3 regions of the Shinella sedimenti genome follow, and region 3 is predicted to be linked to each of the others. Evidence: riboswitches for the same ligand, from Rfam matches in the RefSeq annotation. Region 3 holds a riboswitch; each other region holds the start of a gene.
The links. Region 3 has a riboswitch for cobalamin ahead of MKI86_RS11090 (hypothetical protein). Riboswitches for the same ligand answer to the same signal wherever they lie in the genome.
Positions count from the first base shown of each region.

Region 1: it holds a riboswitch for cobalamin, as region 3 does, so the genes downstream of both, MKI86_RS12970 (ABC transporter substrate-binding protein) here and MKI86_RS11090 (hypothetical protein) in region 3, are expected to answer to the same signal.
Region 2: it holds a riboswitch for cobalamin, as region 3 does, so the genes downstream of both, nrdH (glutaredoxin-like protein NrdH) here and MKI86_RS11090 (hypothetical protein) in region 3, are expected to answer to the same signal.

Region 1 is NZ_JAKVIN010000005.1:138,657-145,921, forward strand. It holds gene MKI86_RS12950 (5-oxoprolinase subunit B/C family protein) at 1-1,036, opposite strand, end outside; gene MKI86_RS12955 (LamB/YcsF family protein) at 1,086-1,853, opposite strand; gene MKI86_RS12960 (GntR family transcriptional regulator) at 2,008-2,670, shown strand; gene MKI86_RS12965 (D-alanyl-D-alanine carboxypeptidase family protein) at 2,678-3,685, opposite strand; cobalamin riboswitch at 3,920-4,147, shown strand; gene MKI86_RS12970 (ABC transporter substrate-binding protein) at 4,308-5,324, shown strand; gene MKI86_RS12975 (FecCD family ABC transporter permease) at 5,321-6,361, shown strand; gene MKI86_RS12980 (ABC transporter ATP-binding protein) at 6,358-7,122, shown strand; gene MKI86_RS12985 (class I SAM-dependent methyltransferase) at 7,127-7,265, shown strand, end outside.
Region 2 is NZ_JAKVIN010000001.1:810,637-817,901, forward strand. It holds gene nrdF (class 1b ribonucleoside-diphosphate reductase subunit beta) at 1-862, opposite strand, end outside; gene nrdE (class 1b ribonucleoside-diphosphate reductase subunit alpha) at 877-3,024, opposite strand; gene nrdI (class Ib ribonucleoside-diphosphate reductase assembly flavoprotein NrdI) at 3,021-3,419, opposite strand; gene nrdH (glutaredoxin-like protein NrdH) at 3,428-3,649, opposite strand; cobalamin riboswitch at 3,899-4,115, opposite strand; gene MKI86_RS04100 (acyl-CoA thioesterase) at 4,142-4,921, opposite strand; gene MKI86_RS04105 (ribbon-helix-helix domain-containing protein) at 4,935-5,177, opposite strand; gene metE (5-methyltetrahydropteroyltriglutamate--homocysteine S-methyltransferase) at 5,276-7,265, opposite strand, start outside.
Region 3 is NZ_JAKVIN010000004.1:181,593-190,903, reverse strand. It holds gene MKI86_RS11095 (glycoside hydrolase family 94 protein) at 1-4,932, opposite strand, end outside; cobalamin riboswitch at 5,338-5,565, shown strand; gene MKI86_RS11090 (hypothetical protein) at 5,662-5,877, shown strand; gene metH (methionine synthase) at 5,960-9,311, shown strand, end outside.

The DNA.
Region 1 (7,265 bases), on a different contig from region 3:
CGGCGAGATAGGTGCGCATGCCCCTGCTGGGGTGACCGATGGTCACGACATCGCCGGGCTCCAGGGCGATCGGCGCATAGGTCCCATATTCCCGGCTCGTGCCAGCACGATCGCATACGGTCACCGATACGGATGCGCCGGCAAGCGCGATCACGGTGCGCGCATTGCAGGCGAAACTGAAGCCACCGACTGTGATTTCCAGCGCCGGCGTGTTCACCGGATTGCCGACGACGCGATTGACGGCGTTGAAGGCCGAACGGTCCAGCGCTCCGGAGGCGGATACGCCCTGTCCCGTCTGGCCGAAGCGGCCGAGATCCTGGAAGACCGCAGGGATCGGGGCGGCCAGCACGCTGAACTGAGGTCCATCGGGATTGACGACCGGCGCTGGGCGCGGGATCGACTTGGGAACATCGATGGTCTTGCCCGCGTCCATGTCGCGGAACTGCACGCGGTATCCGGGCTGCAAGAGGGCGCCCGGCTCGCGATCGATATCCCACATCCTGACGGGCGTCGTGCCGATGATCTGCCAGCCCCCGGGACTCTCCTGCGGATAGACGCCGCTGAAAGCGCCCGCAATGGCCACCGAACCGGCGGGAACGCGGGTGCGCGGGCTCTTGCGGCGCGGCACGTGCAGCGCCGGATCACCGCCGACTAGATAGCCGAAGCCCGGCGCGAAGCCGCAGAAGGCTACGGTGAATGTGCTGTCCGTGTGCCGGCGGATGACCTCCGCGACGCTGAGGCCGGTCAGCTCCGCGACATCCGAGAGGTCTTCGCCATCATAGCGCACGGGGATCTCGACGAGATGCCGGGAGGGTTCGATGCATGCCGACAGATCGCGTCGTGCGACCTGTATGGCGATCGTTGCCGGAGAGATTGCTTCGGGCCGGAAACGGATCATCAGCGTACGGGCGGCCGGCACCATCTCCTCGATGCCGTCGATAGGCTCAGCCTGCAACGCGGCGAAGAGCGCGAGTGTCTCGTCGAGATCGGCAAGTTCGACAAGGACCGTGGTCAGGCTGACGGGGAGAACGCGCATCGGAGCCTCGCGAGGCGATGTTTCAGGGCATTGCCGGCGGAGACGAGCTTCAGGCCGCTTCAGCAAAGGAACGAATGACGATACCTTCCGCCTCGAAACGACGCCGGATTGCGCGGGCAATGGCAACGGCGCCAGGGCTGTCCCCATGCACGCAGATCGACTGCGCCTCGACACGGATCGTGCTGCCGTCGATGGCCTGGAGTGTCCCACCGCGGGCAAGCTGCACCATTCGGTTTGCAATGACGGTCTCATCATGCAGAACGGAGCCGGCTTCACGACGCGAGACCAGTTCGCCCTTCGGCGTGTAGGCTCGGTCGGCAAACGCCTCGGCAACGACGGCAAGGCCCGCGCGTCGGGCGAGATCAAGGATCGGGGCATTGGCGAGCCCCATTAGGATGAGAGAGGGATCGACAGCAAGAATGCCATCGATCACCGCCTGCCCCTGCCCCGCGTCGTAGGCAATGCGATTGTAAAGCGCTCCGTGGGGTTTCACGTAGCGGACCGTCGTTCCCGCCGCCGCCGCGATGCCCTTCAGCGCGCCGATCTGGTAGATGACGTCGGCGGTCAGGTCTTCCGTGGTGATATCGAGATCGCGCCGACCGAATCCGACGCGATCCGGGTAGGAAACATGCGCGCCGACCACCACGCCATTCGCGGCTGCGGCCTTTACGGTGCGATAGATCCCGGCCGGGTCGCCCGCATGGAATCCGCAGGCGATGTTGGCGGAGGAAACGACGGCAAGCATCGATGCATCATCGCCCATCCGCCAGGCGCCATAGCCTTCACCGAGATCGCTATTGAGATCCATCACCGTCATGGTCTTCTCCTTCACATGTTAAACGAGAGTACATGAATGAACAAAAATATCAATATTGTTCAACAATCATTCCTGAGGAATCGGCTATATGCTAGAGTGCCGGGAATTCCTGCAAGCAGACAACCGGTTGGACATGATGGGGAAACAAAACGCTATGACGGACGACGGACAGGGCCTGCCGCTTGCCGACCGCCTGGCGCGACGCATCCGCGCGCTGCTGATCGCGGGCGAACTTTCGCCCGGACAGCGCCTGTCCGAAGCTGCGTTCAGCGAGCGCTTCAACGTGTCGCGCAATTCGTTGCGTGAGGCGTTTCGCCTGCTGACCAAGGATGGGCTTGTGCGCCACGAGGCCAATCGCGGCGTCTTTGTCGCAGTCCCGACAATGGCCTCCGTCATCGACATTTACCGCGTGCGGCGCTTGCTGGAATGTGCCGCCCTGCGCCAGGCTTGGCACCAGCATGCGGCCATCCGCACCATGCGCGACGCGGTCGCCGCAGGACGCGAGCGGCGCGATGCCGGCGACTGGCTCGGCGTCGGCAGCGCCAACATGACGTTCCACACCGCTATCATCGATCTCGCCGACAGCATGCGCATCAGTGAATTCTACGAGCGCATATCAGCGGAATTGCGTCTCTGCTTCGGGCTGCTGAAAGACCCGGAGCACCTACACGCGCCGTTCGTGGACATGAACGGCGAGATCGTGACGCTGCTTGAACAGAACAAGCGCGAAGAGGCCGCCGCGCAGCTCGACGCCTATCTCAACCTGGCGGAGCGGACGATGCTGAAGACGCTGGAACGCGCCTCCGAGCCCTCATGATGCCGGACTAGGACGGCCGGCGGGCCGGTATCGGTACATCCACGGCCGTATCGTCCGCCCATGTGCTGATAGTGTGGACCTCGCCTTTCGTTTCGCCCTGCAGATAGCTTTCGTGGCCGGGAAGCCCCATCGGGTAGAGCGCGTCGCGGCTCGTCTCATAGGCCGCGCTCTGATCGGTGCAGAGACGCACGCGCATATCCTGCGGGGCGACATCCTTTCGGTTCGCCAGGTCGTCCACGCGTCCGGCACCGCCGGAAAGCTGCCCCTCAAAGGCCTGCGTCATGTATTGCGCGGAGCGTTCGTTGCGTTCACGCTCCGTCGTCGCGCCGAGAATGACCACCATCACACGCTTGCCGTTGCGCGAGGCGAGCCCGACGATATTGCGGCCGGATGCGCACAGGAAGCCCGTCTTCATGCCCGTCGTGCCCGGATAGCGGGTCAGCAGCAGATTGTTGGACTTGATCTCCTTGCCGTCGATGGTGACCGACGACGCCAGGAAGAAGCGCCGAAATTCGGGAAACTGCCGGTCGACTTCCATGCCGAGGATCGCGAGGTCGCGTGCGGTCGTATAGTTGCTCTTGTCAAACAGGCCGTTCGGATTGGCGAAATGCGTGCCGGTCATCCCCAGACGCGCTGCGGTGTCATTCATGCGCTTGACGAAGGCGGCTTCGTTGGGCGCGACCGTTTCGGCGACGGCGACCGCCACGTCGTTGGCCGATGCGGTGATCATCGCGAAAAGGGCGTCCTCCAGCGTCATTGCGCGGCCGATGGTTAGCCCTGATTCAAGGAACGCCTGCTTGGTCGCGTTGCGCGTCATCGTTACGGGTGTCGTCAGCGACACCTCGCCCGCCTTCAGTGCTTCGAACGTCACGAAAGCCGACATCAGCTTGGTCGTCGACGCGGGATACCATGGCACGCCGGCATCCTCTTGATACAGCACCTGATGGCTGTCGGGATCGACGACGAGAACTGGCGTGGCATTGGCGACACTCGCCATGAAAAGGGACGCAGCCAATACCAGACATTTCCACGGTCGCCCGACCATCGTGCTTTCCACCATGTATCCGTCTCCAGAAATCAAGCTATTCTAATGGCATGGCACGACCTTGAAGGGCAAGCCGCCGATGCGACGCAGGCTCGCGCACCCTGCGGAGCCGTCCACACTGCATATATAAATGTCGTTTTGGACGAACAGGCGGCAGCGCCCTTTGCAAGCGGGCATCTGCGCCTTGACGCGGATCGGGGCGCATCATAAGGGGAATGCGACGGTTCCCGGAGGACGACTCCGAAGGGATTAATAGGGAACACGGTGCGGACGACCCAAAAGGGACCAAGACCGTGGCTGCCCCCGCAACTGTAAGCGGATTGCCGACCATCCCCGGGCCTTGAAGGCCATGCCACTGCGAGACATCGCGGGAAGGCAGATGAGCGACAGATATCCGTGAGCCAGGAGACCTGCCGTCGAACACGATCCAATCAGCCGGGCGGGGATGCCTGGAAAGGAGCAGATATGTCTGACCTGAACCTTTGCCGTTCGACGGCATCCATCCGCCTCGATTGGGCTTTCCGCGCGAACTGACACTTATGTCGCCCGCTGCACCTGCGCAGCGCTCGCCCTCTTCGGAATTGAGGTTTCCATGCGCCAGATCCTTGCCACCATTACATTCGCAGTCGGCCTGACCGGCCTTGCCGGCACCGGCTTCGCTGCCACGCAGTATCCGCTGACCATCAACAATTGTGGCCAGCAGGTCACCTTCTCCAAGGCTCCCGAAAAGATCGTCTCGATCGGCCAGGGCATGACCGAAGTGCTGTTCTCCCTTGGGCTTGCTGACAAGATTGCGGGCACCGCCGTATGGGTCGGCCCTGTTCTTCCCGCCTATGCAGAGGCCAACGACAAGATCAAGCGACTTGCCGACAACGATCCGAGCTTTGAAGCCGTTGTCGGCGAGGAGCCCGATCTCGTCGCGGCCGAGTTCGAATGGCATGTCGGCGTGCAGGGCGCGGTCGGCAAGCGCGAGCAATTCGCCGATCTCGGCATCAATACCTATGTCGCGCCGGCCGACTGCGTCGACAAGATCAATGAGGACGGCGGCGACGGCGTGCGCAAGGAACTGTTCACGATGGACCTGATCTATCAGGAAATCGCCGAACTCGCTGAAATCTTCGACATCAAGGAGCGCGGCGACGCCCTCATCGCCGACCTGAAGAAGCGCGAGGCGGATGCCGTCGCATCGATTGAAGGTGCCGCCGGCAAGAACCTTCCCGTCGTGTTCTGGTTCTCCAGCAAAGAGGTGAACGGTGACGCCTTTATCGCCGGCAAGAACAGCGCGCCTGCCTATATCCTCAAGACGATCGGCGCCAAGAACGTCGTCGCCACCGAAGAGGAATGGCCGCTGGTGGGCTGGGAGACCATTTCCCAGGCAAACCCCGCCGTCATCGTGCTCGCAACGATGGAACGCCGCCGCTATGCGGCCGACGACCCGCAGACGAAGATCGACTTTCTTGAGAACGACCCTGTAACCAAGGAACTCGACGCGGTGAAGAACAGGCACTTCGTGATGATGGACGCGCAGTCGATGAACCCGACGATCCGCACGATCGACGGCATCGAGACGCTGGCGGCCGGCATCAAGTCCTTCGGCCTGTCGCAGTGAGAGCTGCCGCATCCCGACAGCATCGGTGGTGGGCGCTTGTGGCGCTCACCATTGCCGCAGTCATCCTGCTCGCGATCATGATCAGCTTCGCCGTCGCCATCGGCGAGATCGCCATTCCCGTTTCCACGACGGCCAAGGCAGTGTCGAACCGGATCTTCGGCACATCCTTCGAACTCAACCGCATCCACCAGGGCATCGTCTGGGACTACCGGCTCAGCCGCGCGCTGGTTGCCGCAAGTGCCGGCGCATCACTTGCCCTCTGCGGCGTCGTTCTCCAGGCGATGTTGCGCAATCCGCTTGCAGAACCCTATGTGCTCGGCATCTCGGCAGGCGCCTCGACGGGCGCAGTCTGCGTCATGATCCTCGGCCTCGGCTATGGCGCGCTGACGCTTTCGGGCGGCGCCTTCATCGGCGCGATCGTCGCTTTCCTGCTCGTTGGCGTCCTGGCCGCCGGCGCTGGCCGCTCCAGCGAACGCATCATCCTGTGCGGCGTCGCCGGCTCGCAGCTCTTTAACGCGCTCACATCCTATATCGTTACAACATCCGCCAATGCCGAACAGGCGCGCGGCGTGCTGTTCTGGCTGCTCGGCTCGATGAGCGGTGTGCGCTGGCCCGACGTTTATCTCTCCGTGCCGGTCGCCATCGCCGGATATCTCGCCTGCCTGTTCCATGCCCGTGCGCTCGACGCCTTCGCCTTCGGCACGGATGCCGCCGCCGCACTCGGCATCGCCGTGCGGCGCGTTCAGGTCGTGCTGTTCGGCATCACCGCGCTGATGACCGCCGCCGTCGTCAGCATGGTCGGATCGATCGGCTTCGTCGGGCTCGTCATTCCCCATGCCGCGCGCTTCATCGTCGGCCCTTCGCACCACAGGCTCCTGCCGGCGACAGCACTGGGCGGGGCAATCTTCATGGTTTTCGCCGACATCGTCTCGCGCATCATCATTCCGCAGCAGATCCTGCCCATCGGTGTCGTTACCGCGCTGTTCGGCGCTCCTGCTTTTGCCATCATTCTCTTTCGTGCCCGGAGAAGCGTGTGAGTATCGCCGTCGAGAACGTCGCCTATACTGCCGGCAAAACCATCGTCGTCGATGGCATCACGCTGGCGGTGGAGCAGGGCAAGGTGCTCGGCCTTCTGGGGCCGAACGGTTCGGGGAAGTCCAGCCTGCTCCGGCTGATCTGCCGCCTGCGCAAGGTCGACAGTGGCATCATACGCCTTGCCGAACAGGACATCGCCGCCATTCCGCGTGCAAGCCTCGCGCGTCGCGTCGCCTTCGTGGAACAGCAGGCAACGACCGATACCCAGTTGACGGTGCGCGACATCGTCCAGCTCGGGCGAACGCCGCATCGCGGCCTGCTGTCCCCCTGGGGCGTGGATGACGACCTCGCCGTCGAGGACGCGCTAGCACGGGTGGACATGGCCCATAGGGCGGACCAGTTCTGGCATACACTTTCGGGCGGCGAGCGTCAGCGGGTGCACATCGCGCGGGCACTGGCGCAGACGCCGAGCGAACTTCTGCTCGACGAGCCGACCAATCATCTCGACATCCAGCACCAGCTGGAAATCCTGTCGCTCGTCACCCGGCTCGGCGTCACGTCGATCATCGCCCTGCACGATCTCAATCTCGCGGCGATGTTCTGCGACAGTCTCGCCGTCCTGCAGAACGGCAAGGTCGTGGCCGCCGGCGCCCCGCAGGATGTGCTGACCGAGGACCTTATTGCCCGCGTGTTCGGCGTGCGGGCGCACATCGAGCGCTCCGTCGTCCATGGTCGCTACAACATCCAGTACGCGATGGGCTGACGGGATGGACGGCCGAAACTTCAATCTCAAGGAAGAAATCCGCGAATACTGGTCGAAGCGGTCGCAGACGTTCGACCTCGCCTTCGGTCACAGAATTCCCGCCGGGCCTGAGGCCGATGCCTGGCAGCGGCCGATCCGGGAAC
Region 2 (7,265 bases), on a different contig from region 3:
CCTTGCAGGCTTCCGGCGGGAACAGCGCCTCGTAGCCGAGGTTCATCAGCGCCTTGTTGCCATTGTAGTGCAGGAACTTCTTGACGTCCTCGCTGAGGCCGACGCCGTCATAGAGCTCTTCGGTATAGCGGGCCTCATTGTCATAGAGCTCCAGCAGCAGATCGAAGGCAAAGTCCTTGATTTCCTGCTGCTTGTCAGCGCTCAAGCGCTCGACGGCGCGCTGGAACTTGTAGCCGATATAATAGCCGTGCACGGCCTCGTCGCGGATGATGAGGCGAATCATGTCGGCGGTGTTGGTGAGCTTGGCGCGGCTCGACCAGTACATCGGCAGATAGAAGCCGGAATAGAACAGGAAGCTTTCCAGGAAGACTGAGGCGACCTTCTTCTTCAAGGGATCGCCGGAACCGTACTGCTCCATGATCAGCGCCGATTTCCGTTGCAGGAACTCGTTTTCCTCCGACCAGCGATAGGCGTCGTCCACATCGGGCGTCAGGCAGAGCGTCGAGAAGATCGAGGAATAGGAGCGCGCGTGCACAGCCTCCATGAAGGAGATGTTGGAAAGAACCGCTTCCTCATGCGGCGTGGCCGAATCCTCCATCAGCCTGACGGAGCCGACGCCGTTCTGGATCGTGTCGAGCAGGGTAAGCCCGGTGAAGACGCGGATGGTGAGCTTCTGCTCTTCCGGCTTCAGCGTCGCCCAGGAGGGAATGTCGTTGGACAACGGCACCTTTTCCGGCAGCCAGAAATTGCCGGTCAGGCGGTTCCAGACCTCCAGGTCCTTGTCGTCCTCGATGCGGTTCCAGTTGATGGCGCGCACGGCGGCGGCAGCCTTTGGCGCCTTGGTCTTCACTTGGATATTCATGGTCTTCCCCGAAATCACAGCGCGCACGAGACACAGCCCTGCACTTCCGTGCCGGACAGGGCCATCTGGCGAAGGCGGATGTAGTAGATGGTCTTGATGCCCTTCTTCCAGGCGTAGATCTGCGCCCGGTTGATGTCGCGTGTCGTCGCGGTGTCGCGGAAGAACAGCGTCAGCGACAGGCCCTGATCGACATGCTGGGTGGCCGCCGCATAGGTGTCGATGATTTTCTCCGGGCCGATCTCATAGGCGTCCTGATAGTAATCCAAGTTGTCGTTCGTCATGAAGGCGGCGGGATAGTAGACGCGGCCGATCTTACCTTCCTTGCGGATCTCGATCTTTGAAACGATCGGATGGATCGAGGAGGTCGAGTGGTTGATATAGGAGATCGAACCGGTCGGCGGCACGGCCTGGAGGTTCTGGTTGTAGAGCCCGCCTTCCATGACGGCCGACTTCAGTTCCTGCCAGTCTCCCTGCGTCGGGATGTGGATGCCGGCCTCTTCGAAGATGCCGCGCACCTTTTCCGTCGCGGGCAGCCATTCCTGCTCGGTATATTTGTCGAAATACTCGCCCGAAGCATATTTCGAGTTCTCGAAGCCCTTGAAGCTCACGCCCTTCTCGACAGCCAGCCGGTTGGAGGCGCGGATGGCGTGAAAGGTCACCGTGTAGAAATAGATATTGGTGAAATCGACGCCTTCTTCCGAACCGTAAAAGATGCGCTCGCGGGCGAGATAGCCATGCAGGTTCATCTGGCCGAGCCCGATGGCGTGGCTGTCGTCGTTGCCCTTCTCGACGGAGGGAACGGACGAGATGTGGCTCATCTCGGAAACGGCCGTCAGCGCGCGGATCGACGTCTCGATGGTCCGGCCGAAATCCGGTGAATCCATCGCAGAGGCAATGTTGAGCGAGCCGAGATTGCAGGAGATGTCCTTGCCCATCCTCGCATAGGAGAGGTCGGCGTTGAACTCGCTCGGCTCGCTTACCTGCAGAATTTCCGAGCAGAGATTGCTCATGGAGATGCGGCCGGCAATGGGATTGGCGCGGTTCACCGTGTCCTCGAACATGATGTAGGGATAGCCGCTTTCGAACTGGATCTCGGCGATGATCTGGAAGAAGTCGCGCGCTTTGATCTTCTTCTTCTTGATGCGGCTGTCCTCGACCATCTCACGGTATTTTTCGGTGACCGAAATCTCGGAAAAGGCGACGCCGTAGACGCGCTCCACGTCATGCGGCGAGAAGAGGTACATATCCTCGTTGTTCTTCGCCAGTTCGAAGGTGATGTCGGGGATGACCACGCCGAGCGACAGCGTCTTGATGCGGATCTTCTCGTCGGCATTCTCGCGCTTGGTATCGAGGAAGCGCATGATGTCAGGGTGATGGGCGTTGAGATAGACGGCGCCGGCCCCCTGCCGCGCACCGAGCTGGTTGGCATAGGAGAACGAGTCCTCCAGCAGCTTCATGACCGGGATGACGCCGGAAGACTGGTTCTCGATCTGCTTGATCGGCGCGCCCATCTCGCGAAGGTTGGTGAGCGAGAGCGCGACCCCGCCACCGCGCTTGGAAAGCTGGAGCGCCGAGTTGATCGAGCGGCCGATACTTTCCATGTTGTCTTCGATGCGCAGCAGGAAGCACGAGACGAGCTCGCCGCGCTGCTTCTTGCCGGCATTGAGGAAGGTCGGCGTCGCCGGCTGGAAGCGGCCGGAAATGATTTCGTCGACGAGATCGCGGGCAAGCTGCTCGTTGCCGCGGGCCAGCGCCAGCGCCACCATGCAGACGCGGTCCTCGTAGCGCTCCAGGTAGCGTTTTCCGTCGAAGGTCTTCAGCGTGTAGGAGGTGTAGTACTTGAAGGCACCCAGGAAGGTCGGGAAACGGAACTTCTTGTCATAGGCGTGGTCGAAGAGATCGCGCACGAAATTGAACGAATACTGGTCGAGCACGTCCTGCTCGTAATAGCCCTCCGTCACCAGATAATCGAGCTTCTCCCGCAGGTTATGGAAGAACACCGTGTTCTGGTTGACGTGCTGGAGGAAATATTGCTTGGCCGCCTGCCGATCCTTGTCGAGCTGGATCTTCCCCTCTTCATCGTAGAGGTTCAGCATGGCGTTGAGCGCGTGATAGTCCAGCGCCGTGATTTCCGGCACCTTTGCCGGCTTGTCTATCGTCATCGTGTCCAAAATCGTTCCAGCCCTTGTCTGACGTTGTCGACATCCTCATCCGTTCCGAGCAGTTCGAAACGGTAGAGGTACGGCACGGCGCATTTCGCGGAGACGATGTTGCCTGCGAGAGCGTATCCGGTGCCGAAATTGGTGTTCCCGGCCGCGATAACGCCGCGGATCAGGCTTCGATTGTGCGGATCGTTCAGAAAGCGGATCACCGGCTTCGGCACCGCTCCCTTCTCCCCGCCGCCGCCATAGGTCGGCGAGACCAGCACGAAGGGCTCCCGCGCCCTTGGCGGCTCGTCCGTCGCATCGACCGGCAGGCGGAAGGCCGCGACGCCGAGTTTCTCGACGAAGCGTCGGGTGTTCTCCGACCGGCTGGAAAAATAGACGAGCCCGCCCATCGGCCGGCTCAGGCGAGCGCGCTGATCATGTCCGGGCGGAAGCCGGCCCAATGCTGCTCGCCGGCGATGACGACGGGAACCTGGCGATAACCGAGACCCTGCACCAGTGCGAAAGCATCGGCATCCTCGGAGACATCGACGACGCTGTAATCGATGCCCTGGCGATCGAGCGCGCGGGTGGTCGCGGTGCACTGGACGCAGGCGGGCTTGGAATAGACGATGATGGACATGGGCTTTCCTCGTTTTTCAATCAGGCATGGGGAAGCGATCGGCCATCCGCCGATGACCGTTCGATATATTGCAGAGACATGGACGACCGCCCGCGGACGACCGGTTAAGGGGCGTCCGCCTACACGCGCGGAGAAACTGTAAACAAGATCGACATGACTTCACCCCGAGACATTTTCAGCAGGGTGCACAGGGAGACGCGGGGCGAGATCATTCGCAACCCATCGCTCGCCATCCGGACACCCCGCCCGTGGACGTTCATGCACGAGGCAGGTCTCCTGGCTCGCGGGTCGACACGGTCGTCCGTCTTCCCAAGGCATTAGCGCCTCAGTGACATCATCGGATGAACGCTCACCGCTTACAGTTGCGGGGGCAGCCCCGGACAATGCGGCCATCATGGCCGCCCCGGGTTCCCGTCTTAGCCCTCGACACTTTCGAATCGAAGGAACCTCGAACACAAGATATAGTAGACGAGGTAAAAAATGCGTCAACGCCTATGATCGGTTATCCAACATTTCGTGCGGGACCACGGGCACCGGCCGGTCGCGGTCATCGACCGCGACCATCACGAAACGGCCGTGTGCCGTGAGTTTGCGGGCACCACTCATCAGGTCTTCCGACCACAGTTCCACGGCAACGGTCATGGAGGTGCGCCCGACGGCAACAATCGTTGCGACCGTGTCAACGATCGCGCCGACCGGCACGGGCGCGCGGAAATCGACACGCTCGGAGGCGGCCAGCACGGTGATGCGCCGGCCATGGCGGGTCGCCGCCACGAAAGCCGCCTTGGTCATGACGGCGAGCGCCTCGCCGCCGAACATGCGGCCTGAACTGCTGGCCTGATCGGCAAAGACGATGTCGCTTGTGATGAGCCCAGCTTGCGGCGCATCGGCGGTGTCACAGAGCGGCGGCAGGCGCCAGTCCGGCCCCTTGCTTTCCGGCACCGCGACCATATTGAACCCACCACGGGTGCACAGCCGGCGCTCACCGGAGAGAAGGTCCTCCGCCGTCATTTCCACCTCGACGGACATCGACTTACGACCAACGCGCAGGGTGCGCGCGCGAAGCTCGACCATTTCCCCCACGCGAGCGGGCGCCTCGAAATCGACGCGGTCGCAGGAGGCCGTCACAAAGGGCACCCGGCCGTGGCGGGTCGCGGCGATGAAGGCGATGCGATCCATCAGCGCCAGTCCGGCGCCGCCGAACAGCGTGCCGTGGTGGTTCGTATCACCGGGAAAAACGAGATCGATGAGGCAACTCGGGAAAACAGACATGAGATCAATTCCTTCAATCGGCGGCGTCCGGCCCGGTCGCGTGACGGCGAACAGTCGCTCGTCCTCGCGGCAGCGCGGTTTGACGGGCCAGCCTTTGCAGGCCGTTCTTTTCGAAGAGATCGTTCAACGCTTCGGCCAGGATGACCTGATGGGTGACGTTGCGCTCTTTCGCGAGCCGGCTGATCGCGTCGAGCACATCGGGCGGGAAGTGTCCGGAGACCTGGCGTCGGCCAATCCGGCTGGGACGTCTGCTCATATCAGCCCTCCTCAAGCGGCGAGAACGATTTCACCTGTCAGGCCGGCGGACCTGACGACATGAGGACGGCCCGGGTTTCCCCGGGCCGCCGGATGATACTATCGGGCGGCGTGGCGCAATTGCGCGGCGGCGGCGACCATGTTGACGAGCGCGGGCCTGACCTCTTCCCATTTGCGGGTCTTGAGGCCGCAATCGGGGTTGATCCACAGCTGGCGATCCGCCAGGCGCTGGCGGGCGAGCGACAGGAGATCGGTCATCTCACCGATATCGGGCACGCGCGGCGAGTGAATGTCATAGACGCCGGGGCCGATCTCGTTGGGATACTGGAAGTTCCTGAAGGCATCGAGCAGCTCCATCTTCGAGCGCGAGGTCTCGATGGAGATCACGTCGGCATCCATGGCGGCGATGGCCGAGATGATGTCGTTGAACTCCGAGTAGCACATGTGGGTGTGGATCTGCGTCTCGTCCGCCACGCCACTCGAGCACAGGCGGAAGGATTCGACCGCCCAGTCCAGATAATGCTGCCAGTCCCGATGGCGCAGCGGCAGGCCTTCGCGCAAAGCGGCCTCGTCGATCTGGATCATCTTCGCGCCGGCCGCCTCGAGATCGGCGACTTCGTCGCGGATGGCGAGCGCGATCTGCCGGCAGGTGGCGCTGCGCGGGATATCGTCCCGCACGAAGGACCAGTTGAGGATCGTCACCGGGCCCGTCAGCATACCCTTCACCGGCTTTTCGGTCAGCGACTGCGCATATTGCCACCAGCGAACGGTCATCGGGTTCGGCCGCGAGACGTCCCCGAAGATGATCGGCGGGCGGACATAGCGCGAGCCGTAGCTCTGTACCCAGGCGTGCTGCGTGAACGCGAAGCCGGCAAGCTGCTCGCCGAAATACTGCACCATGTCGTTCCTTTCGAACTCTCCGTGCACCAGCACATCCAGCCCGATCTCTTCCTGCCAGCGGATGGCCGCTGCCGTCTCCTTTTGCAGGAAGGTCTCGTAATCCTTGTAGCTCAGCGCGCCCTTGGCGTGGGCGGAGCGTGCCTTGCGGACTTCGCTGGTCTGCGGGAAGGAGCCGATCGTCGTTGTGGGGAAGAGCGGCAGGTCGAGAGCCTTTGCCTGGAGCGCGCGGCGATGCTCGAAGGGGCTCTTGCGGTGCGTCATCGCCGCATCGATGCCGGCAATGCGGCCCTGCACCAGCGGATCGGTGACCTTCGGCGAGGACGCACGGGCAGCCACCGCCTGCGCGGCATCGTTGATCGCCTCCCACACGGCATCCCTGCCCTGTGCAAGCCCCTGGCCGAGCGTTGCAAGCTCGCCGAGCTTCTGGGTGGCGAAGGACAGCCATGTTTTGAGGTCTGCGTCGAGCCCGGTTTCGAGCGCAAGGTCGATCGGCACATGCAGGAGCGAGCACGAGGCGGCGACTTCGAACTTGTCAGCCCCGCGAGCGGCGACGACCGGTGCCAGCCGCTCCAGGATGGCGGCAAGATCGGCCCGCCAGATGTTGCGCCCGTCGATGACGCCGAGCGAAAGGACCTGATCGGCCCGGGCAACCTTCAGGATTGCATCGAGCTGGTCCGGCGCACGCACGAGATCGACATGGAGGCCAGCGACCGGAACGGCGGCCGCGGCATCGAGATTGTCCCCCGCCGCGCCGAAATAGGTGGCAAGCATGATGTTCAGGCCGGGTGCGGCCTTGGCGAAGGCCTCATAGGCCAGTTTGAAGGCGTGGCGCTCGCCTTCGGTGAGGTCGAGGGCGAGGATCGGCTCATCGACCTGCACCCAATCGGCGCCGGCGGCGCGCAGCCGGCGGAACAGCTCTTCATAGACGGGCAGCAGCTTCGCCAGAAGATCGAGCGGCTTGAAGGTGGAGGGGCGCGCCTTGGCGAGCTTGAGGAAGGTGACCGGCCCCAGAACGACCGGGCGGGTGTGGATGCCGAGCGCCTTGGCCTCGAGGAAATGATCGACAGGCTTCTGTGAGGTCAGGGCGAAAGCCTGATCCTCGGAAACTTCGGGCACCATGTAGTGGTAGTTGGTGTCGAACCATTTGGTCATCTCGAGCGCGGGAACGCCGTGGCCATGGTGGGCATGG
Region 3 (9,311 bases):
GATGGTCTTGAGGAATTCCGCCTTGTCGTCGCCGAACTGGGTCTTCGTCTCCTCGTCCTCGGCTCGCTTCAGTTCGGCGGTGGCAGACCACCATTCGTTCGTCACGGTATCGCGAAGGAACAGGAAGGAGCCCCAGCGATCTTCCGTGGGATCGGGCTTCCAGCGCGTGACGGACTGGCCGTTCCAGCGCGAATAGCCGGCACCGGTTGCCGTCAGCATCACGGAGTAATGGCCGTTCGACAGGAAGACGGTCTCGCGCTCGCGGTTGATCGGGTCCTTGAAGATGCGGATTTCCGGGCGGAGCAAGTCGGCCCGCGTGCTGCCGACGGTTTCCGGCTCGCGCTTGGCGTTGATGACGGGAATGTCGCGCGGCGCCTTCTCCTGCAGGAGCAGTTCGGCCGCCTCGATGACCGGATCGGCATGAAAACGTTCGCGCAGCGCGCCGTTGAAAACGACGTTGGCAACGGCGGCGATGGACATGCCGTGGTGGTGGGCCATGTAGTTGCGCACCACCGCGCAGGTCTTGCCCTCCGGCACGCGGGTCGGCGTGAAGTCGACAGCATCGTGGAAACCGTAGATGCCGAGCGCGCCGAGCTTGCGCAGCCGCTCGAGGTTCTCGAGCGCTTCCTTCGGCGCATATTGCGCGGCGAGCAGCGAGGCATAGGGCGCGATGACGGCATTCTGGCCGAGGCCGCGCTTCAGGCCGAGCGTCGGCACGCCGAAATTGGTGTACTGGTAGGTCAGTTCGTGGTCGCGGGCGTTGAAGGCCGCTTCCGAAATGCCCCAGGGCGTGCCCAGCCGTCGGCCGTGGTTCATCTGTTCGACCACGACGAGATTGTTCGTCTGGTTGAGGATGCCGCCCTGGCGCTCCTGCATGACGAGCGGCGGCATCAGATATTCGAACATCGAGCCGGACCAGGAGATCAGCGCGCCGCGCGAACCGACCGGCACGACCGGACGGCCGAGCTTGTACCAGTGCTCGGTGGGCAGATCGCCCTTGGCAATAGCGAACAGGCTCGTCAGGCGCGCTTCCGAGGCCAGCAGGTCGTAACAGGCCTCGTCCAGCTCGTTGGTCTCAACACGGTAGCCGATCGACAGGAGACGCCGTTCCGGACGGAACAGGAAGCCGAAATCCATGGAAAACGCGATGTCGCGTGCACGGTCGCGCAGAACGCCGAGCCGCGCACGCAGCGGCTCGATGCTGCCGAGGTCGAAGACGCTGTCGGCGATATGGGCCTCGCAGGTCGCGACCAACGCGCCCGCCCAATGCACCACCTCGCCGGTCTGCGGCGACTTCACCTCGTGGTCGAGATTGACGATGAGCTTGTTGATGTCACGCGCCAGGACCGCGAGGTTGATGACGCGGATGGAAGCGAATTCGTGCTCGCGCTTGACGGCGGCGAGCGCGTTGTGGAAGCCGGCGATGCGCTCCTCCACGAGACGGCGCAGCGGGCGCACCGTCTTGCGGTCGTCAGGCAGCTGCTTGAGCGCCTCCGACAGGATGGCGGCGACATCGCCGATGCCGTCAAGGCTGCCTTGCAGATGCGCCGAGGGCGCCTCCGCCCATTCGCGGCACATGGAGGATACGGCAATGAGGTGGCCGGCAAGGTTGCCGCTGTCGACCGCCGAGACATACCGTGGTCCGAGCGTTTCCAGCGTGTTGGTGCGATACCAGTTGAACAGGTGCCCGCGGTATTTCGGCATGCCGTCGATGGTAGCGATGGTCTGCTCCATCCGGCGCACCGTTTCCTCGAAGCTGATCCAGCCGAAATCGCGCGCCGAAATCACCGAGAGCAGATAGACGCCAATATTGGTCGGCGAGGTGCGCTCGGCCAGGACCGGATTGGGCGTTTCCTGGAAATTGTCCGGCGGCAGGAAGTGCTGCTCGGCGGTGACGAAGGTCTCGAAATAGCGCCAGGTGCGCCTTGCGATCTTGCGCAGTTCGCTGGCGACATGATCGGACACGACGAGCTGGTCTTCCGTCTCCGCCGTCTGGCTGACGGACCAGGCGATCATCGGCGACAGCATCCAGACGAGGGCGAAGGGCACGCCGATAAAGGGCAGGCCAGTCTTGGAGATCATGGCAAGCGCGACGGAAACCACCGCCAGCGCCGGGGCCTGCCACATCGCCTTGTAGTGATCGAGGATACCGCCACGCGCCGCGCTATCGGCCTGGGCGGCGGTGCGCCACTCCAGCATCATCTTGCGGCTGACGAAAGTACGGTAGAGCGAGCGCACGATGGCGTCGCCCATCAGTGCGGCGGAATGCGCGATGAAGGCGATGCGCAGCGCCACCTGCGCGTTGGCCGCGCGGATATCGGAGAACACGCGATGCACATGGGCGCGCGCCACGATATCGCTGCTGCGCGGCATGAGGCCCGAAATGAGCGAGAGCGTTGGTGCAACAAAGAGCAGGAAGATAAGCACCAGCTGCCAGATCAGCGCCTGGCGCGGCTCCATATAGTACCAGCCCATGACCGAGGCGACGAGCCAGGCGATGGGGATGAGGCTGCGCCGCAGGTTGTCGTACATCTTCCAGCGGCCGAGCATGGAAATGCCGCTCGACGGGCCGAAAAGATAGGGCAGGAGCTGCCAGTCGCCGCGGGCCCAGCGATGCTGGCGCGAGGTCTCCACGCCGTAGCGGGTCGGGAAGTCCTCGACGAGCTCCACGTCGGTCACCAGCGCACAGTGCGACAGCGAGCCTTCGAGCAGGTCGTGGCTGAGCACCGAGTTCTCCTCGATGCGGCCCTTCACGGCGGCCTCGAAGGCATCGACGTGGTAGAGCCCCTTGCCGGTGAACGTGCCTTCGCCGGCCAGATCCTGATAGACGTCGGAAACGGTGAAGACGTAGGGGTCGACGCCGCGGTCGGCGGAGAAGATGCGCTGGAAAGTCGAGGCTTCCTTGCCAGTCGTAAGCGACGGCGTGACGCGCGGCTGAAGGATCGAGTAGCCGGCGGTGATCTCGCCGGTCGCCTCGTCGATGACGGGACGGTTGATCGGGTGGTGCATCTTGCCAACGAGCTTGGTCACGGCATCGCGCATCAGGCGCGTGTCGGAATCGAGCGTCATGACGTATTTCACGTCCGACGGAACGACATTGGCGCCCGGCAGGAAAGTGGTGTCGCCATCGCCGCGCAGCAGCAGGTTCAGTTCGTGCAGCTTGCCGCGCTTGCGCTCCCAGCCCATCCACGCGCCTTCCGACGGATTGTAGAGGCGGCGGCGGTGCAGCAGGTAGAAGCGGGTGCGCCCGTCAAAGGCGTAGCGCGCCGACAGTTCGGCGATCTCGCGCTTGGCATATTCGAGAACATCGAGATCGGCGGGCGTTTCCTCGTTCTGGCTGTCGGCCCAGTCGCTGAGCAGCGCGAAATAGATCTCGCCGCGCGGATTGGCGAGGTAATGCACCTCGAGATTGCGCACCAGTTCATCGACATGGTCGCGTTTCGAGATGAGGCAGGGCACGACGAGCAGCGTGCGCGCATCCTCTGGTATGCCGTCCTTGAACTCGTAACCGACCAGCCTTGATGGCGTGACAAAGAAGGTCACGAGCGTGTTGAACAGACCCGTCGCCCCCTCCGAGGCCGGCAGCGCGAACAGGACGAGCATGATCAGCCAGGCGCCGTTCGGGATGTCGAGCTGGTCGAGGAAATAATAGACCGCGATCATCGCCAGAAGCGTGAGGATGATGTTGGGACCGGCAATGGCGAGCCAGTCGAGCTTGCGTGTCACGCGGACAGTCCGTTGCACGAGCGTAGGACGGTACCCGATGCGCTTTTCGAGCAGCTTGCGCTTCTTGCCCACGAGAAACGCGCCGACATTGGCGCGATAGTCGGGATCGCTCGCGTTGGCCGCGGCGTCTTCCTCGGTCATGGCGAGCGCGGTTTCGGTGACCTCCAGCTCGCTCTTACCGGAACGGCGGGCAAAACGCTCGATGGTGTTGCGGTACTTGTTGCGCGAACCGAAATCGAGATCGCTATAGTCCGACCGCTGGCGAAGCGCCTCGTCGAGGCGGCTGACGCTCTCGAACCAGACCGGCCACTCCGCATCGTCCACCGAGCGCAGGCTCTTGATGAGCGAACTCATGGTCACGTTGCCGGAGGACAGGCGGTTGTTCTCCGCCACGATCAGTTCCTCGAGATCGCTGCCCCGGCTCTCGATCTTCCGCTCCAGCCACTGGATTACTGCACCCGATGTCTGAAGGCCATCGCGCAGGCGGTAGAGAAGCTGGACGACGAAGGTATTGTCCTCGGTCAGGCTCTCTATGGTGCGCAGATGCGCGATGGACTTCTCCGGATCGTTGAGACGCACCAGCTCGTCGGCCACGTCATTGGCCTTGAAGCGCATCTTGCGGGAGCGCTCGACGCGGCTGGAAATGCGCCGCAGGTTCTCCAAGAGCACGAAACGTACGAAGGACGGCAGCGCCCAGAGCTCGCCGATCTTCAGCGGATCGACCGACTGGAAGCCCTGCACGAAAGCGGTCAGGCTTTCCTGCGAGACACTGCTGTGCGTATGGGCGACATAAAGCCATGCCAGTGCCAGCGTACGCGGCAGCGACTGACCGTCGATCTCGACAGTCGGGAGCTGCCGGTAGAAGCGGCGGGGGAAGTCGCGGCGGACCTCCTGGATCGCTTCCTCGATCACATAGAAGTTGTCGAGCAGCCACTCGGCCGCCGGCGTGATCTGCGCGCCGGCCTCCACATCCTTGGCCGTGACCTGATAGACGCGGAAGATTTCCTTCTCGTTTTCCTTGTGCCGTGCACGGAAATCGAAGGGATGGAAGCCCGGAAGCACCGCCGCCTTGTCGCGGGCGAGCGCTTCGCCGCACGCGGCGAGCTCCTCCAGCGTCAGATAGGTGGCGCGGATCGAATCGTTATAGTCGATCTGCCGGATATCGGTATCGCGCGAGGAGGCTTGCGGCGGAGTATGAAGGGACATGTTTCTGATTCTGGAACCGGCCATGTTGAGCCACCCGGCAACGGCCGTTGCGCCGGATTGTCTTTCGCGGGCGGGCTTCATTCTGCTGTCGCGATCAGCCATGGCACCCGACCTCGCCCTCATGGCGTTCCGGATGCGATTTTGGCTGAAGCGACACGCTGTTTAACATCCATGCCGCGTGGTGCATGAAAACGGCATTTTTTAGCCGTAAGGACAGAGACTTGCAACCTGTCAACAGGGCGGGATGGCGCAGCATGGACCCTCATTTGCGGTTTTGGTGAATCGCTCATCCTGAACATGAGGCGAGCCCGCGCGAGGTGCAGGCGGACCAACAATGCGCGGGGGATAAAAAAGGTTCCCGCCCGAATGCAAACCGCCCGCCATTGACTCGAGACCCGGGGAGCGCGAGGTTGCCGGCGTCAGGGTCTTCCGAATCGGAAACGGTCGGAGGCTAAGAGGGAAGCCGGTGCGAAGCCGCAGGGAACAAAGACCTGCGCATCAAGACCGGCGCTGCCCCCGCAACTGTGAACGGCGAGCGTCTGTCGCTCCGCGCCACTGGTGTCACGCACCGGGAAGGCCAGACAGACGCAACGACCCGCAAGCCAGGAGACCTGCCCTGATACCTGTAACGACCTGGGCGGGGTGTCCCAAGGGTGCGCTTGCAATGGCACACAGTGGCCACCAACAGCGTGCGTCCGGCCATCCCCCAATTATCCGATTGGGGAAGACATGTTTCAACTCACCGAAAATCAGGCGTCGGGCACCGGCAAGCCGGAATCCGTGTTCATTTCCTGGCTTCTCTGGCAGCCGCGCGGCGCGGACCTCCCGGCCGAAGCGCTGAAGGAAGTGCAGAAACTCGCACGGCTGGACAATGCCGATCCCGACATCGCACGGCTGAAGGCCTTGTTTACATCGCTGGCCGGCGCGGCCGGACCGCTGCACTAGGCAAGCACACGAAACATATGTTGACATAAAGATATCTTTATGTGATCTCCGGTACTAAATGAAAGTACCGGAGGGTTCTCCCATGGCCAATTCCCACCTGGACGACCTGTTCGGCCCCGAGCAGCCGCCGCGCGACGGAAGCGAAGTCCTTGCTGCCCTCAAGGCTGCCGCCCGCGAACGCATTCTCGTGCTCGACGGCGCGATGGGCACGGAAATCCAGACGCTCAAGCTGATCGAAGATGATTTCCGCGGCGATCGCTTCGGCGACTGCGCCTGCCACCAGCAGGGCAACAACGACCTCCTGACGCTGACCCAGCCGGGCGCCATCGAGGACATCCATTACCGCTATGCGCTCGCCGGCGCCGATATCCTCGAGACAAACACGTTTTCCTCCACCACCATCGCCCAGGCCGATTACGGCATGGAGGACATGGTCTATGAGTTGAACCGCGACGGCGCCCGCCTTGCCCGCCGCGCGGGCCTGCGCGCCGAGCAGAAGGACGGCAAGCGCCGTTTCGTCGCCGGCGCGCTGGGGCCGACCAACCGTACAGCCTCGATCTCGCCCGACGTCAACAATCCCGGCTACCGCGCCGTGACCTTCGACGATCTGCGCATCGCCTATGCCGAGCAGGTGCGCGGCCTCATCGATGGCGGCGCCGACATCATCCTGATCGAGACGATCTTCGACACGCTGAACGCCAAGGCCGCGATCTTCGCCACCCGCGAGGTTTATGAGGAAAAGGGCATCCACCTGCCTGTCATGATATCGGGCACGATCACCGATCTTTCCGGCCGCACGCTCTCCGGCCAGACGCCGGAGGCCTTCTGGAACTCCGTGCGCCACGCCGATCCTTTCTCCATCGGCTTGAACTGCGCGCTCGGCGCCAATGCCATGCGCGCCCATCTCGCCGAGATTTCCGTCGTCGCGCAGACCTTCGTCTGCGCCTATCCCAATGCCGGCCTGCCCAACGCCTTCGGCCAGTATGACGAAAGCCCGGAGGAAATGGCCGCCCAGATCGAAGACTTCATGCGTGACGGGCTGGTCAACATCGTTGGCGGCTGCTGCGGCTCGACGCCGGACCATATCCGCGCCATTGCCGCTGCCGCCGCGCGCCATGCGCCCCGCGAAATCCCGGATATCCCGCGCCACATGCGGCTGTCCGGCCTCGAACCCTTTACGCTGACCGACGCCATCCCCTTCGTGAATGTCGGCGAGCGCACCAACGTCACCGGTTCGGCGAAATTCCGCAAGCTGATTACCGCCGGCGACTATGCCAGCGCCCTTGATGTTGCGCGCGATCAGGTCGCGAACGGTGCCCAGATCATCGACATCAACATGGACGAGGGCCTGATCGATTCCGCCCGCGCCATGACGGAATATGTAAACCTCATCGCCGCCGAGCCGGATATCGCCCGCGTTCCCCTGATGATCGACAGTTCGAAATGGGAGGTGATCGAGGCCGGCCTGAAATGCGTGCAGGGCAAGCCGCTGGTCAATTCCATCTCGCTGAAGGAAGGCGAAGAGGCCTTCCTGCACCACGCCAAGCTCGTGCGCGCCTATGGTGCGGCCGTCGTCGTGATGGCCTTCGACGAGACCGGGCAGGCCGATACCAAGGCACGCAAGGTGGAAATCTGCACGCGCGCCTACAGGCTGCTGACGGAGGTTGCCGGGCTCGCACCCGAGGATATCGTCTTCGACCCCAACATCTTCGCGGTGGCGACGGGCATCGAGGAACACGACAATTACGGCGTCGACTTCATCGAGGCGACCGCCGAGATCACCCGCACGCTGCCCCATGTTCATATCTCGGGCGGCGTCTCCAACCTCTCCTTCTCGTTCCGCGGCAACGAGCCGGTGCGCGAAGCGATGCACGCGGTCTTCCTCTACCACGCCATCCAGGCGGGCATGGATATGGGCATCGTGAACGCCGGCCAGCTCGCCGTCTACGACACGATCGAAGCCGATCTGCGCGAAGCCTGCGAGGATGTGGTGCTGAACCGTCAGCCGAAGGCCGGCGGCACCGCCACCGAGCGGCTGCTCGACATCGCCGAACGTTTCAAGGGCGCGGCCGGCAAGGAAGCCAAGGAGCGCGATCTCGCCTGGCGCGAATGGCCGGTCGAGAAGCGGCTGGAACATGCGCTGGTCAACGGCATCACCGAATTCGTCGAAGAAGATACCGAAGAGGCGCGCCAGAATGCCGAGCGCCCGCTGCATGTCATCGAGGGCCCGCTGATGGCCGGCATGAACGTTGTCGGCGACCTGTTCGGCGCAGGCAAGATGTTCCTGCCACAGGTCGTGAAGTCCGCCCGCGTGATGAAGCAGGCCGTCGCCGTGCTGCTGCCATACATGGAGGCCGAAAAACTGGCAAACGGCGGCAGCGGCGAGCGCCAGAGTGCCGGAAAAATCCTGATGGCAACCGTCAAGGGCGATGTGCACGACATCGGCAAGAACATCGTCGGCGTCGTGCTCGCCTGCAACAATTACGAGATCATCGATCTCGGCGTCATGGTGCCGGCGACGAAGATCCTCGAGACGGCAAAGGCCGAGAAGGTCGATATCATCGGCCTCTCCGGCCTGATCACCCCCTCGCTCGACGAGATGGTGCATGTCGCCGCCGAAATGGAGCGCGAGGGCTTCGACATCCCCCTCCTTATCGGCGGGGCGACGACGAGCCGCGTGCACACCGCCGTCAAGATCCACCCGCGCTACGACCGCGGCCAGACCGTCTACGTCACCGATGCCAGCCGCGCCGTCGGTGTCGTCGGCAGCCTGCTCTCGGCCGACATGAAGCCGGGTTACGTCGAGACGCTGAAGGCGGAGTACCGCAAGGTCGCAGACGCCCATGCACGCAACGAAGCCGAAAAGCAGCGCCTGCCGATCGGCAAGGCGCGCGACAACGCCTTCAGGACCGACTGGCCGGCCTACCAGCCAAAAACGCCCTCCTTCCTCGGTACGCGCGTCTGGCAGGATTGGGACCTGGCGGACCTCGCCCGCTACATCGACTGGACGCCGTTCTTCCAGACCTGGGAGCTGAAGGGCGTCTATCCGAAAATCCTCGACGACGAGAAGCAGGGCCCGGCCGCCCGTCAGCTGTTTGCGGATGCGCAGGCGATGCTGGAAAAGATCATCGCGGAAAAGTGGTTCACGCCGAAGGCCGTCGTCGGCTTCTGGCCGGCCGGCGCCGTGGGCGACGACATCAGGCTCTTCACGAACGAGGCGCGCGACGAGGAGCTCGCGACCTTCTTCACGCTGCGCCAGCAGCTTTCCAAGCGTGATGGCCGGCCGAACGTGGCGCTCTCCGATTTCGTCGCCCCCGTCGACAGCGGTAAGCCCGACTATCTCGGCGGCTTTGTCGTGACGGCCGGCATAGGTGAGATCGCCATTGCCGAGCGTTTCGAGCGGGCAAACGACGATTACAACTCGATCCTCGTCA